Regions from separate parts of the Streptomyces sp. NPDC054786 genome, predicted to be linked through region 1. Evidence: riboswitches for the same ligand, from Rfam matches in the RefSeq annotation. Region 1 holds a riboswitch; the other holds the start of a gene.

What was found. Region 1 has a riboswitch for cobalamin ahead of thiI (tRNA uracil 4-sulfurtransferase ThiI). Riboswitches for the same ligand answer to the same signal wherever they lie in the genome.
Region 2: it holds a riboswitch for cobalamin, as region 1 does, so the genes downstream of both, cobN (cobaltochelatase subunit CobN) here and thiI (tRNA uracil 4-sulfurtransferase ThiI) in region 1, are expected to answer to the same signal.

Annotation. Positions count from the first base shown of each region.
Region 1 covers NZ_JBSHAW010000004.1:82,046-89,702, forward strand. Annotated here, with positions in the region: gene fae (formaldehyde-activating enzyme) at 300-839, shown strand; gene ACWGI6_RS05165 (mandelate racemase/muconate lactonizing enzyme family protein) at 836-1,948, shown strand; gene ACWGI6_RS05170 (aldehyde dehydrogenase) at 1,945-3,468, shown strand; gene ACWGI6_RS05175 (NAD(P)-dependent oxidoreductase) at 3,581-4,516, shown strand; gene ACWGI6_RS05180 (iron-containing alcohol dehydrogenase family protein) at 4,582-5,751, shown strand; cobalamin riboswitch at 5,927-6,145, shown strand; gene thiI (tRNA uracil 4-sulfurtransferase ThiI) at 6,299-7,633, shown strand.
Region 2 covers NZ_JBSHAW010000039.1:72,685-80,341, reverse strand. Annotated here, with positions in the region: gene ACWGI6_RS29125 (precorrin-8X methylmutase) at 1-418, opposite strand, end outside; gene cobG (precorrin-3B synthase) at 501-1,859, opposite strand; cobalamin riboswitch at 1,992-2,151, shown strand; gene cobN (cobaltochelatase subunit CobN) at 2,190-5,792, shown strand; gene ACWGI6_RS29110 (DUF4097 family beta strand repeat-containing protein) at 5,891-6,622, opposite strand; gene ACWGI6_RS29105 (DUF1876 domain-containing protein) at 6,842-7,114, shown strand; gene ACWGI6_RS29100 (LCP family protein) at 7,278-7,657, opposite strand, start outside.

The DNA.
Region 1 (7,657 bases):
TAGGCACCGGTCCGTACGCGGAAGCCCCAGGTCAAGGCCGGAGTTGTCATGAGAGCAACCGGCATTTCGATTCGCCCTGCGGCCTTGCGAGGGGGTGGTGGCGGACCTAGATTCGCCGCATCGGGCCGGATGAACTGCGTAGGAAGCGAGGTTCATCTCGTTCACCCGAGTAACAGCCCTTTCAGGCGATTTTCTCGCCGCTCTCGCTTTTCCTCACCACGCATTGCCGTTCATTGCCGTTCATTCGAGTTTCCCGCCGGTCACTCGATGACGCCCCTTCCCGAGGTCCAGGAGTTCCGATGCCCTCCCCCTTTGCCGCGACCGCACTGATCGGCGAATCCTTCGTCGGTGACGGTGCCAACGCCGCGCACACGAACGTCGTGATCGGCCGCAAGGGCGGCCCGGTCGAAACGGCCTGGGCGACGGCGCTGGCCACCCCGAGCGCCGGACACGTCCCGTTCATGACCGTCGTGCGGCCGTCGGTCCCGGTCAAGCCGCAGACGCTGTTCGTGAACAAGGCCGTCGCCGGGGGCGAGCTGCACCAGCGCGCGACCTGGGGTTCCGCCCAGGCGGGACTGGCGCGCGGGGTCATGGACGCCGTCGAGGAGGGCCTGATCCCCGCCGAGACGGCCGACGACCTGCTGATCGTCGCCGCGGTGTGGGTCAACCCGGCGGTCGACGACCTCGACGTCTCGTTCCGCAACCAGCGCGCCGCGGGATACGGCGCGGTGCGGGCCGCGGTGACCGGCGCGCCGTCCGTCGCAGATGTGCTGGCCGCGGCGGTGAAGGGCCCGGAGAACCCCTTCTACACGCCCACTCCCGAGGTGCTCGCCCGATGAAGATCACTGACATCACCCTGGACCGGCTGCGTCTGGAGCTGGACCCGCCCTTCCGCGCCGCCTGGGATCCCGAACCACGCCGGCACTTCGACGCCACCCTCGTCCGGGTGCACACCGACGAGGGGATCACCGGCATCGGTTCCGGCGACCTCATGGACGGTTTCGACACGTACAAGCACCTGTTCGTCGGCGAGGACCCGCTCGACATCACCCGGCACGTCCGGGCGATCGAGACGGCCAACTTCCACGGCGCCCCCTACTGGCCGCTGGAGGCGGCGCTGTGGGACATCATCGGCAAGGTGCACGGCCGCCCGGTCGCGGAGCTGTTCGGCAATGCGGCGAAGCGGCTGCCGGCGTATGCGTCGTGCGGGGAGCTCAAGTCCCCCGAGGAGCGCGTGGCGACGGCGCTGAAGGTACGCGAGGCCGGCTTCCGGGCCATGAAGATCCGGATCGACCGGAACCGCGTCGACGAGGGCGTCGCGGCGGTCCGGGCCGTCCGGGAGGAGCTGGGCACCGGCTTCGAGATCATGGTCGACCTCAACCAGTCCTGGCGGATGGCGGGGGACACCGCCCCCGCCTCCGACCTCGCCAAGACCCACAAGGTCATCGCGCGCCTCGCCGAACTCGATGTGTTCTGGGTCGAGGAGCCGCTGCCCTACGCCGACCTCGAAGGCTTCAAGCGGCTGCGGGCCGAGAATCCGGGGGTGCGCATCGCCGCCGGCGAGATGCACCACTCCCCCACCGAGCTGCTGCGCTACCTCGAAGAGGACGCCCTCGACATCTACCAGATGGACGTGGTGCTCGCGATCGGCATGTACCGCGCCCGCACCCTGGCCGAACTCGCCCAACTGAAGCACCGTCAGTTCACCCCGCACAGCTGGACCAACGGCATCGGCGTCCTGGCCAATCTGCAGGTCTCGGCGGGCGTCGGCGGCGGCCCCTTCTTCGAGTTCCCCTACGACCCGCCCGGCTGGACCCCCGAGCGCCGCGATTTCATGCTCGCCGAGCCGGTGCGGGTGAACGCCGAGGGCGATCTCGAAGTGCCGGACAAGCCCGGTCTCGGCATCGAGCTCGACGAGGAAGCGATCGACCACTGGAGGCTCACGTGACCTGCACCATCGAGGAATTGCTGCACCGGTCGTACGACGAGTGGCGGGCCGCCGCGGACAAGCTCAGGTTCGAGACGCGGCCGTTCATCGACGGCGCCTTCACCGACGCCACGTCCGACGACACCTTCCCGAGCGTCTCGCCGCGCGACGGCGCGCTGCTCGCCGAGGTGCAGGCCGCGTCCGCCGAGGACGTCGACCGGGCGGTGCGTTCCGCCCGCGCGGCCTTCGAGGACGGACGCTGGCGCGACCTCGCCCCCAGGGAGCGCAAGCGCGTCCTGCTGCGCTGGGCCGAACTCATCCGCGCGAACGCCGAGGAACTGGCCCTTCTCGACACCTTGGAGATGGGCAAGCCCATCACCGAGTCGGTGCGGATCGACGTGAACCAGGCGGCCGAGACCATCGCCTGGTACGCGGAGGCCATCGACAAGACATACGACGAGGTGGCGCCGACTCCCGGTGACGCGCTCGCGCTGATCACCCGGGAACCGCTGGGCGTGGTCGGCGCGGTCGTTCCGTGGAACTACGCGCTGCTGATCGCCAGTTGGAAGCTGGGCCCGGCGCTCGCCACCGGCAACAGCGTCGTTCTGAAGCCCGCCGAACAGACCTCGCTGGCCGCCCTGCGCCTGGCCGCGCTCGGCAGCGAGGCCGGACTGCCCGACGGCGTGTTCAACGTGATCCCCGGGCGGGGCGAGGTGGCGGGGCAGGCGCTCGGCCGTCACCCCGAGGTCGACAAGATCGCCTTCACCGGCTCGGCGGAGGTGGCGCGGCTCTTCCAGGTGTACGCGGGCGAGTCCAACGGCAAGCAGGTCGCCGTCGAGGCCGGCGGCAAGTCCCCGCAGCTCGTCCTGGCGGACGCCGACATCGAGGCCGCCGCCTCCGCCGTGGCCTGGGGGATCTTCTACAACGCGGGCCAGACCTGCAACGCGGGTTCCCGGGTCGTCGTACACGCCTCCGTGAAGGAACGGCTCCTGGAGGCCGTTCGCCGGATCACCGCCGCAACCTTCCGGGTCGGCGACCCGCTCGACCCGGCCACCGTCATGGGCCCGATCGTCGACGAGGACCAGCTGGCCAAGATCCTCGGCTATATCGCACGCGGCAGGGAGGACGGCGCGACCGTCCTCCTCGGCGGCGGACGCACCCTCACCGAGTCCGGCGGCAGCTACATCGAACCGACCGTGCTGAACGGGGTGGCGAACACCTCCGCCGTCGGCCAGGAGGAGATCTTCGGCCCGGTCCTCGCCGTGGTGACCTACGACGGAGACGTCGACGAGGGCGTACGCCTCGCCAACCAGACGGACTTCGGACTCGTCGCCTCGGTCTGGACGCGGGACATCGCCGTCGCCCACCGCACGGCCAGGCGCCTTCGGGCCGGCACCGTCTGGATCAACACCTTCGATGCCAGCGACGTCATCACTCCCTTCGGCGGCTTCAAGGCCACCGGCGCGGGCCGCGACAAGTCCCTGCACGCGCTGGACGCGTACACCGCACTCAAAACCACCTGGATCAACCTCGGGGACTGAACACGGGCCCCTCTCCCTCCCACCCCCTCTTTCCCCTTTCGCCGCCCCCCTTCTCCCCTCTCCCTCCTTCTCTCTTCTCCCTTCTTCTCTTCTCACCGCAGCGAGGACAACGATGAGGATCGGTTTCATCGGCCTGGGCAATATGGGTCGCCACATGGCCCGCCATCTGATTCACGCGGGACACCTGGTCACCGTGCACGACACCCGGCCCGAGGCGGCCGCCGAACATCTCGCGCTCGGCGCCACCTGGGCCGACTCCCCCGCCGCCTGCGCCGAGGGCGCGGAGCTGCTGCTCACCATGCTGCCCAACCCGCGGATCGTCGAGGAGGTGCTGCTGCGCGGCGGTGCGGCGCAGGCGCTGGCGCCGGGCGCGCTGTGGATCGACATGTCGACGTCGACGCCCGCGGCCGCCGAACGAGTAGCCGCCGAGGTCCTCGATGCCCGGGGCGTGCGCCGACTCGACGCGCCGGTCAGCGGGATGGCCCGGGGCGCCGAGGCCGGCATGCTGCAGATCTTCGCCGGTGGCGCGGACGACGACTTCCGGATCGCGCTGCCGGTCCTCGAAGCCATGGGTGACCCCGACCGGATCCTGCACGTCGGCCCGATCGGCGCCGGATACAGCGTCAAGCTCATGATCAACCTGTTGTGGTTCAGCCATCTGGTCGCCACCTCCGAGGTGCTCGCCATGGGCGTGAAGGCGGGCGTCGACCTGGGGGTGCTGCGCAGCTCGCTGCTCGCCAGCCCGGCCGCCTCGAACTTCCTGGAGAGCGACATCATGTGCGTGCTCGCCGACGGTGACTACGACGACTCGTTCGCGATGGCACTCGCCTGCAAGGACCTGGGGCTCGCCATCGACCTCGGCCGGGACCTGGGTGTGTCCACCGAGCTGTCGGCCCTGGTCGAGCAGATCTACCGCCGCGCCAAGGCCGAGCACGGCGACCTCGCGGGCGAGATGAGCCCCGTCCGCCTCTACGAGTCCCTCGCCGGCCGGGAGTTCCGTCTGCCGAATCCGGCCGCCGCGCTGGACGACGCGGCACTGGTGCTCTGAGCCGCCGGAAGGCACCGCCGGACACGCTCCCACGCTCACACTCACCCACCTCAGGAGCCGCACCCATGGCCTCTCCTCAGCGCGACAGCCTCGCGCCGCTGAGCATCGACCCCATCTGCCGCATCGAGTTCGGGCCCGGACACATCGGCCGGCTCCCCGAGCTGATCACGACCACGGGCCGGCACCGCGCCTTCGTCGTCACCGACCGGGGTCTGCGCGCAGCGGGCGTCGTCGAACGCGTCCTGAAGATCCTCGACTCCGGCGGGATCGAGTACGCCGTTCACGACGAGGTGGCGCCCAACCCCTCCACCGGCGACGTCGACGCGGGCGCCAGGCGGGCTCGCGCCTTCGGCCCGGCCGCGGTGGTCGCACTCGGCGGCGGCTCCGTTCTCGACGCGGCGAAGGGCATCTCCCTGCTCGTCGGCAATCCGGACGCGGTAGCCGCCGACGCCGGCCGTCTATGGGAAGCGGCCGACGGACTCCCGCTCATCGCGATCCCCACCACGTCCGGCACGGGGGCGGAGACCAACGGCTTCGGGGTGATCGAGGACGCCGAAGCCTGCCGCAAGGTGTACCTCGGTCACCCTTCCGTGAAGCCCCGAATCGCCCTGCTGGACCCTGAGTTGACGCTCGGTCTGCCCGCCCCGGCCACCGCCGCCACCGGCATCGACGCACTCGTCCACGGCATCGAGTCGCTGGCCTCACGCGGCGCGAACCCGGTCTCCGTCGCCTACGCCACGCAGGCCGTGACGATGGTGAGCGGCGCGCTGCCCACTGCGTACCGGGACGGCTCGGACCTCGACGCCCGCGCCGCACTGATGCTGGGTGCCCACCTCGCCGGCCAGGCCCTCACCCTCTCCGGACTCGGCCTCGTCCACGGAATCGGCCACGCGCTCACCGCTCACACCGGAACCCCGCACGGAGTAGCCCTGGCCGCCGTACTGGAGGAGGTCATGGTGTTCAGCGCTCCGGCGGCCCGGGACGCGTTCGAGCAGGTGGGACGGGCCATGCGCCGCACCCCGCCCGCGGACGGCGACTGGGCACGGGCCACGGTGCAGGCCGTGCGCGAGATCTCCGGAACACTGGACCTCAAGCGGCCCCTGCGCGAACTGGGCGCCGACCGCGCAATGCTGCCGGCCATCGCCGCGGGAGCGGTCGCGGACGCGGTGACCAAGAACGCTCCGCTGCTGCCGAGCGAGGCGGAGGTGCTGGAGATCCTCACCCGGGTGTACTGACGGGCGGCGCGGGATCGCGGGAGGCGGATGCGGAGTTTCGTCCCCGGGCTGCGAGGCCCGCGGCGCGACCCCGCCCCCTCGCTGTTCCTCGGACAAGGGGGCGGCACGGCTCGCGCCGGTCGACGGTTGGGGCCGGTCGAGCTGCGCCTCGTTCACGGGCCGCGCGCCACCTTGTCTACCCTGGACCCGCAGCTGGTTCACCCCGCCCGCCAGACGGGGTGTCGCAAGAGGGAACCCGGTGGAAGTCCGGGACTGCCTCGCAGCGGTGAGTGGGAACGACCGCCGTCATGAAGCACTGGGTCCGCGTGTGACCTGGGAAGCGACGGCCAGTAGGCGTCCCGTCCTCCGGGATGTGCCCACGAGTCCGAAGACCTGCCACTGCTCGTGCGCGGTGCGATCACCACGCACGCCTCCATGGCGACCCGGTAGCGGGACCGCCGAGCGAGTGGTGCGTTTCACCCCACCGTGCCCGTGGTGCGCGGGGCGGGCCCGCATCCCGTTCGCGGCCCGGCACCGGTCCTCACGACGACTCGCGAAGGAGAGTTTCGTGCCCGGCGAAGCGAGCGTTCCCTCCGTCCCTTCCCCCAGTACGCCCCGCCCGAGCGGGCCCTGTGTCCTGCTCAAGCATGGTGAGATCTTCCTCAAGGGCCGCAATCGGCACCTGTTCACCGAGCGGCTGCACGACAACCTCCGCCGCGCGCTGCGGGACGTCGGCGGCTCCACGTGGATCAAGTCCGGCCAGAGCGTGACCGTGCTCGGCGGCGAGGTCCCTCTGGATGTCCTCGTGGAGCGCGCCCGACGGGTGATCGGGTTCAACTCGGTGGAGCCCGCCCTGCGCGTCCCGAGCACCGTTACGGACCTCACCGAGGCAGCCGTGGAAGCGCTGGCCGGCGCCCGTGCCGAGCGACCCGGAATCACTTTCGCCGTGCGGGTCAAGCGCCGGGACAAGACCTTCGAGATGACCTCGTCGCAGTTCGAGCGCTTTCTCGGGGCACGCGTCCAGGAGGCCCTGGGGCCCGTGCCGGTGAACCTCACCAGCCCGGACGTGCGGGTCTCGGTCGAGATCGACCGCAAGGAGAGCTATCTCTCCTGGATCCGTCACCAGGGGCCTGGCGGACTCCCCGTCGGTTCCGGCGGACGTGCCCTGGTGCTGCTCTCCGGCGGGTACGACTCGCCGGTGGCGGCCTACCGGGCGATGCGTCGCGGACTGAGTTGCGACTTCGTCCACTTCACCGGCGCTCCGTACACGAACGCCGCTTCCGTGTACAAGGCTTACGCCCTCGCCCGGGAACTCAACCGCTACCAGCCCGGTGGGCGGCTGCATGTCATCGCGCTCGGCCACGCCCAGAAGCAACTGGCCATCGCGGGGGCCGGCAGGCTCCAGGTCGTCGCGCAACGACGGCTGATGGTCCGTGCCGCCTCCGCGCTGGCGGGCCGGACCCGAGCGGAGGCCCTGGTGACGGGTGACAGCCTGGGACAGGTGGCCAGCCAGACCCTGGCGAACATGGCCGCCGTCGACGAGGCCGCCGCCCTGCCGGTGCTGCGGCCGCTGGTCGGCTGGGAGAAACAGGAGATCATCGACGAGGCCCGGTCCATCGGCACCGCGGAGATCTCCGTGCTGCCGGACGAGGACTGCTGCAAGCTCCTCGCACCGTCCCGGGTCTCCCTCCGGGCCGGACTGACCGACCTGCGTTCGGTGGAGAAGCGCCTCGACCTGGACGACGTGGTGGACAGTCTGCTGCGCGACGTCCAGGTCATGTACCCGGGTGAGACCGACGGAGAGACGGAGCCCGGCGCGGACAGCCCTGACGGCGGCCCCGCGCCCGGCCGCCCTGGTCCGGCCGTGTGTGCGTCGAGGCCGTCCGGGGCGGTGTCCTCATGACCGGAGAGGACCGTCGACGGATCC
Region 2 (7,657 bases), on a different contig from region 1:
TGGGGGCGTTGCCGAACGCGACCACGGCGCCTTCCAGCCGGTCCCGCCACAGCTCCAGGGCCGCGGCGCTGCGGGTGGTCCCCATCCGGGCGGCCAGGTCCGCGACCGACGGGTCGGCGAGGGTGCACAGCACCTCGTTGCCGGCCGGCAGCCGCTTACGGGTGACGCCGCTGGCGACCATGTTGGCGTCGCAGAGGATCGGCGCACCGGCGTGCAGCGCCTTGCGGGCGGCTGCCACCACGTCGGGGGTGAAGGCCAGATCGCGTACCAGGTCGACCATGCCGCAGGCGTGGATCATCCGGACCGCGACCTGGCTGACGTCGGCGGGCAGCCCGGCGAGGTCCGCCTCGGCGCGGATGGTGGCGAAGGACTGGCGGTAGATCGCCGCACCGTCCTTCTCGTAGTCGAACGCGGTCACTGTGGCCTCGGGGTTGTCGGGTGCGGGAGGGCTCGGGGGGCTCGGGTGATTCATGGGGTGGGGCATGGGGCTTCGGGGCGGTTCATGGAGCCGGGGGCGGGGCCGCCGCGGTGCGTGCGGCGGGCGGTGCGGTGTCCGGCCGTACCAGTGCTACCCGGTAGCCCTCCGCCGTGGCCAGCACGTCGACCCAGGTGCCGTGCGGGTGACCGCAGCGGCGTGCGCAGCCGGACCAGTACACGGGGAGACCCTCGGGAGCGAGGCCGGTGGGCGCGTTGTCCGGGACGGCCGGGCCGGTGGCGACGGCGGCCGTGGCGTCGGCGCGTACGTCGGTGAGGGACTTGGCACAGCCGGGGCGGCCCGTACAGGCGCCCAGGCGGCGCCAGGGGGAGGCCGGGTCGGTGATCAGTCCGGCGGTGGTGAGCTCCGCCAGCCGGCCGGGTGCCGCGGCGGCCGGCAGTCCGGGCAGGACGATGCCGCGCCACGGGGTGAGGCGCAGTGCGCCGGCGCCGTCGTCGGCGGCGATCGCGGTCAGCAGCCGCCATTGGGCCACCGACAGCCGGCCCAGCGGCGCCAGGACCGAGAGCGCCCGGTCGCCGTCGGGGCCCTCGACGATGCCGGGGGCGGAGGAGTCCGCATACGGCGGGGAGGTGCGGGTTCCGGGTGCGGGAGCCTCGGGCACGTACGCGGCCCCGATGCCCGCCGACCGCAGCGCGTCGGCCACGTCCAGGGCGCTCAGCCCGTGCCCGTCCGGGAGTTCGCGGACCCGCCAGGCGCCGCTGCCGCTCGCCCCGGCGGCGGTCAGGAAGGCCTCGGCGGCGGCGAGCGCGGCGCGCGGTACGTCCGGGCCGGCGATCCGCAGCGCCGCCGGATCGTCGCCGATCCGCAGCAGGGCGCTGCCCGCCGGGCCGGTCCGGTCCCCGTCCGGTTCTGCGAGCAAGCTCACATCTCCGCCGAGCGACGCCACATCGCCCCGTCCGTCGTCCACAACGAACAGGAAACGGCCGGAGAGGGCGGTCGCCGACTCGCTCGCACAGAGCAGTGCGTCCAGCTCACGGGCCCACCGTCGCACGTCAGAAGGGGTGTGCCGGTCCAGTCCGGCCAGCGGGGAGGCGAGGATGTTGCGGATGCGTTCGTGGCGCTCGGAGGGCAGCAGACCGGCGTCGCGCAGCAGACCGGCGAGCCGGGCGCCGCAGCCCTCCGCAAGTCCGCGGAGCTCGGCGTTGCCGCGGGAGGTGAGGGAGAGATGGCCGTCGCCGAGCAGCTCAGCGGCGTCGGCCAGGACATTTGCCTGACGGGCCGTCAAATCCCCGGCGGGTACCCGGATGCGGGCGAGATTGCCGTCGGCGGCCGTATGCAGCCGCAGCGCTCCCGGGCAGGCGTCACCGCGGTCGCGCAGAGGCGGTGCGGCGGCCTGCGGCCGTGTCGAGGGGGAGGGCGGCATGGCCGCGAGCATACCCACGGAGGTGGGCGCCGATCCGGGCCGGATCCGGCCATGCACCCGGCCCGCCGTGTGCACGCCCCCGTCCCGCCGCGGCCTGCCGGGAGGCCCGCTTACCTCGCCCGGCCACAGCCCTTACTATGCAGGTCGGTGGGTCGGCTGGCCCGCCGGACGCCAGCGACGGCGCAGGGTCCTACGGCCCTAGGGAGGAAGCCCGGTGAGAATCCGGCGCGGTCCCGCCACTGTGAACCCGGCCTGCCGGGCGAGCCAGGAACTCCCGCCGTCCTTACGACCACCCGGGGCGCGGACACCCCGAGGAAGGCCTGCGCTCGCATGCTTCTGCTGCTGTCGACCTCCGACACCGACCTGCTCAGTGCCCGCGCGGCCACGGGTCCCGTGCCGTACCGGCTCGCCAACCCCGCCCGTCTCGACGTCGCCGAGCTGCCCGCGCTGCTGGAGGGCTGCGACCTCGTCGTCGTGCGCCTCCTCGGGGGCATCCGCGCCTGGGAGGAGGGCCTGGAGGTGCTGCTCGCCGAGGACCAGCACCGGCCGGTCGTCGTGCTCACCGGTGAACAGGCCCCCGACGCCCAGCTCATGGAGCAGTCCACGGTCCCGGTCGGCATCGCGGCCGAGGCGCACGCCTACCTCGCGCACGGCGGGCCCGCCAACCTCGGCCAGCTCGCCCGCTTCCTCTCCGACACGGTGCTGCTGACCGGCCATGGCTTCGAGCCGCCCGCGCCCGCCCCCAGCTGGGGCCCGCTGGAGTGGGAAGCCCGCAACGAGACCGGCCCGCTGATCGCCGTGCTCTACTACCGCGCCCACCACATGAGCGGCAACACCGGCTTCGTACGGACCCTGTGCGAGCAGATCGAGGCGGCGGGCGGCCGTGCCCGCCCCCTCTTCGTCGCCTCCCTCCGCGCCCCCGAGCCGGAGCTGATCGAGGAGCTGCGGGCCGCCGACGCCCTGGTCACCACGGTCCTCGCCGCGGGCGGCAGCAAGCCCGCGGAGGCCTCCGCCGGCGGCGATGACGAGTCCTGGGACGCGGGCGCGCTGGCCGCCCTCGACGTACCGATCCTCCAGGCCCTGTGCCTGACCGGGCCGCGCAGCGCCTGGGAGGAGAGCGACGAGGGGCTGTCGCCGCTGGACGCCGCCTCGCAGATCGCCGTCCCCGAGTTCGACGGCCGGCTGATCACCGTTCCGTTCTCCTTCAAGGAGGTCGACGAGGACGGTCTGCCGGTGTACGTGGCCGACGCCGAGCGCGCCGCCCGGGTCGCCGGCATCGCCGTCCGGCACGCCCGGCTGCGCCACATCCCGGCCGCCGAGAAGCGCCTCGCCCTGGTGCTGTCCGCGTACCCGACCAAGCACTCCCGGATCGGCAACGCGGTCGGCCTGGACACCCCCGCCAGCGCCGTCGCGCTGCTGCGCCGTCTGCAGGCCGACGGCTATGACTTCGGCACCGAAGAGGTTCCCGGCCTCGTGTCCGGCGACGGCGACGAGCTGATCTACGCCCTCATCGAGGCCGGCGGCCACGACCAGGAGTGGCTGACCGAGGAGCAGCTCGCCCGCAACCCGGTCCGTATCCCGGCCGCCGACTACAAGCGCTGGTACGCCACGCTCCCGCAGGAACTGCGGGACTCCGTCGAGCAGCACTGGGGGCCGCCGCCCGGCGAGATGTTCGTCGACCGCAGCCGCAACCCCGACGGCGACATCGTGCTGGCCGCCCTGCGCCGCGGCAATCTCCTCATCCTCATCCAGCCGCCGCGCGGCTTCGGCGAGAACCCGATCGCGATCTACCACGACCCCGATCTGCCGCCCTCGCACCACTACTTGGCGGCGTACCGCTGGATCGCGGCCTCGGCCGACGACGGCGGATTCGGCGCGGACGCCATGGTCCACCTGGGCAAGCACGGCAACCTGGAGTGGCTGCCCGGCAAGAACGCCGGGCTGTCCGCGGCCTGCGGCCCGGACGCCGCCCTCGGCGATCTCCCGCTCGTCTACCCCTTCCTGGTCAACGACCCGGGCGAGGGCACCCAGGCCAAGCGCCGGGTCCACGCCACCCTCGTCGACCACCTCGTCCCGCCGATGGCCCGCGCCGAGTCCTACGGCGATATCGCGCGCCTGGAGCAGCTGCTCGACGAGTACGCGGCCATCTCCGCCATGGACCCGGCCAAGCTGCCCGCGATCCGCGCCCAGATCTGGACGCTGATCCAGGCCGCCAAGCTCGACCACGACCTGGGCCTGGAGGCCCGCCCGGACGACGAGGGCTTCGACGACTTCCTGCTGCACGTCGACGGCTGGCTGTGCGAGGTCAAGGACGCCCAGATCCGCGACGGTCTGCACGTCCTGGGCGGCGCACCGGCCGGCGAGGCCCGCGTCAACCTCGTCCTCTCCATCCTCCGCGCCCGGCAGATCTGGGGCGGTACGTCCGCCCTGCCCGGTCTGCGTGAGGCGCTCGGTCTCGACGAGTCCGCCGCGACCCGGACGACCGCCGACGAGGCCGAGGCCACGGCCCGCGCGCTGGTCCAGGCGATGGAGGACGCGGACTGGGACCCGGCGGCGGTGGCCGGGACCGCCGAGGGGCACCCGGCCGCGGTCGCCGACATCCTCGACTTCGCCGCCCGCCAGGTCGTCCCGCGCCTCGCCGCCACCACCGACGAGATCGACCACGCGGTGCACGCGCTGAACGGCGGTTTCGTTCCGGCCGGTCCCTCCGGCTCCCCGCTGCGCGGTCTGGTCAACGTCCTGCCGACGGGCCGTAACTTCTACTCCGTCGACCCCAAGGCCGTCCCCTCCCGCCTCGCCTGGGAGACCGGCCAGGCCCTCGCCGACTCCCTGCTGGAGCGTTACCGCACCGACAACGGCGACTGGCCGCAGTCGGTCGGTCTGTCCCTGTGGGGCACCAGCGCGATGCGGACCAGCGGCGACGATGTCGCCGAGGCCCTCGCCCTGCTGGGGGTCCGCCCCGTATGGGACGACGCCTCGCGCCGGGTCAACGGCCTGGAGCCCATCGCCCTCGCCGAGCTCGGCCGCCCCCGTATCGATGTCACCCTGCGCATCTCCGGCTTCTTCCGCGACGCCTTCCCGCACGTCATCGGCCTGCTCGACGACGCAGTACGGCTCGCCGCCGGCCTGGACGAGCCCGCGGAGTCCAACTTCGTACGCGCCCACGCCCAGGCCGACCTGGCCGAGCACGGCGACGAGCGGCGCGCCACCACCCGCATCTTCGGCTCCCGCCCCGGGACGTACGGCGCGGGCCTGCTCCAGCTGATCGACTCCCGCGACTGGCGCACCGACGCCGACCTCGCCGAGGTCTACACCGTCTGGGGCGGTTACGCCTACGGCCGCGGTCTCGAAGGCCGGCCGGCCCGGGACGAGATGGAGACCGCCTACAAGCGCATCGCGGTCGCCGCCAAGAACACCGATACCCGCGAGCACGACATCGCGGACTCCGACGACTACTTCCAGTACCACGGCGGCATGGTCGCCACCGTCAAGGCGCTCAAGGGCAAGGCCCCGGAGGCGTACATCGGTGACTCCACCCGTCCGGAGACGGTCCGCACCCGCACCCTCGTCGAGGAGACCTCCCGGGTCTTCCGCGCCCGGGTGGTCAACCCCCGCTGGATCGAGGCGATGCGCCGCCACGGCTACAAGGGCGCCTTCGAACTCGCCGCGACCGTGGACTACTTGTTCGGCTACGACGCCACCACGGGCGTGATCGCCGACTGGATGTACGACAAGCTCGCCCAGACCTACGTCCTCGACCCCGAGAACCGCGACTTCCTGCAGGAGGCCAACCCCTGGGCCCTGCACGGCATCGCCGAACGCCTCCTGGAGGCCGAATCCCGCGGGATGTGGGAGAAGCCGGACGCCGACACGCTGGCGGCCCTGCGGCAGGCGTTCCTGGAGACCGAAGGGGAGCTGGAGGGGGAGGACTGACGCCGGGGGCGGGGTCCGTCCCGCCCCGGTCGGCAGGCGGCCGGGGCCCGGCGACCGGGCCCGCTCGGCCGTCCCCGGCCCCGCCCGATGCCACGGCATCAGGCGGGGCGTGCGGTGATGTCCCCGTTGCTGGTGGTCAGGTCCAGGTGGAAGCGTCCCGCCGGGTCCTGGGCGACACCTATGTGCTTGGCGCCGTTGCTGGTCTCCGCGGCCACCCGGTACGGCCCCTTCGGCAGCCGCAGGGTGATGCCGCCGTTGGACGTCTTCGCCCGGACGCTCTGGGCGAGAGCCGGGGTGAGATCGATCGCCCCGTTGGAGGTCTCTGCCGCGATGCGCTTGCCGGACAGGCCGCGTCCGGTGATCCGGCCGTTGGAGGTCCGTGCGTCGACCGTGCCGGCCACGCCGTCCAGGTCGATGGTGCCGGAGCTGGTCGTCACCTTCACCGGGCCCACCTCGGTCAGATCCACCGAGCCGGACGAGGTCTCGCCGCTGACCGGGATGCCCGCAGGCAGCTCGACGGTGTAGTCCACCGAGCAGTTCTTGCCGCAGCCGGTCAGCACCAGCACACCGTCCTCGACCCGGTGGGTGGCCCCCTTGGGCCGGTCGCCGTGGTACGTCACCGAGCGGTGGACCGAGACCTTGCCGCCGCCCTTGCCGCCGTGCACCGTGAGGCCGCCCGAGGTGCTGTCCAGCCGGACGGCCGTGATCTTCTTCGACACCACGGCGTCGTCTCTGAAGGTCTTCCCGGGCAGCAGTCCGCATGCGCTGATGCCCACTGACCCGATGGCGGACATCGCGACGATCCCGATGAAGCGGACGCGCTTGCGCATGAAATCCCCCGGAAAGCTCGGTAGTTGGTGAGGCGAGGGGGCGCCCGCCGCCCGGTTCCCCGCTACGACGAGGCTAGGGCGGCGTGAGGCGGCTCCACCATGAGGAAAACCCCCGGATCGAGGTGTGGCGGGCCCCAGGTGCGGCCCGCGGACGCCGGTGCGAGGATTTTCGTGGGGGCGGTTCATGTGCTGTTTATGGGGCGGACGAGGAGGCTTCCGGTGACTGGCACGAAGACATGGAACGCCGAGATCAGCATCACCGAGACCGACAGCGAGGTCCGGGCCGAGGCCAGGCTGCGTGGCAAGGAGGGCGGGCAGCTGGTCGGCCAGGGAGCGGCTCGCTGTAACCCCGCCGACGAGAACGTCCCGGCCATCGGGGACGAGCTGGCGGTGGCCCGTGCGATGTCGGACCTCAGCCATCAGCTGCTGCAGCGCGCCGCGCACGACATCGAGGTGCACACGGCCCGGCCGGTGGAACGCCTGCACGCCTGAGGGACCCGGGCCGTCGGGGCCCGTCCGGCAGATCGTGGACGGGCCCCTGTCGGCATGACGGAGGGCACGCCGCCTCGGCACGGAGCGCGGCGCGGGCCGCAGCAGTAGGCAGAGTGGTACGCACACGTCGGCAGGACGCAGCGCGCCGGGCCGACGCGGTTCCTCAGGGCATGTCCGCCGGGAAGTCCGGCCCGATCGTCAGCGTCACGGCGCCCGGCGCCGCCCCGGCCGACTCCGTGGCCTTGGTGCCGGGGAGGCGGGAGGCGAGCACCTCGCTCTGCGTCTTGAGCGCGGCCGGGTAGGTGACGGTGGTCTTGTCCGTCGCCGGGGCGTTGCCGGTGCCGGTGACCGTGAAGCCGAGCTTGCGCAGCTGGTCGGCGGCGGAGGCGGCCCGGCCGGGGGCGCCGGTGCCGTTGAGGACGCGGACCTGCACGGAGTGCGCGGTCACCGGGTTCTTGGCGGCCTCGGCGAGCTTCTTCTTTCCGGCGGCGCCGATCTCGCGGTCGTGCGCGAGGTCGCTGAAGAGCTGACCGGCCTGCGGAT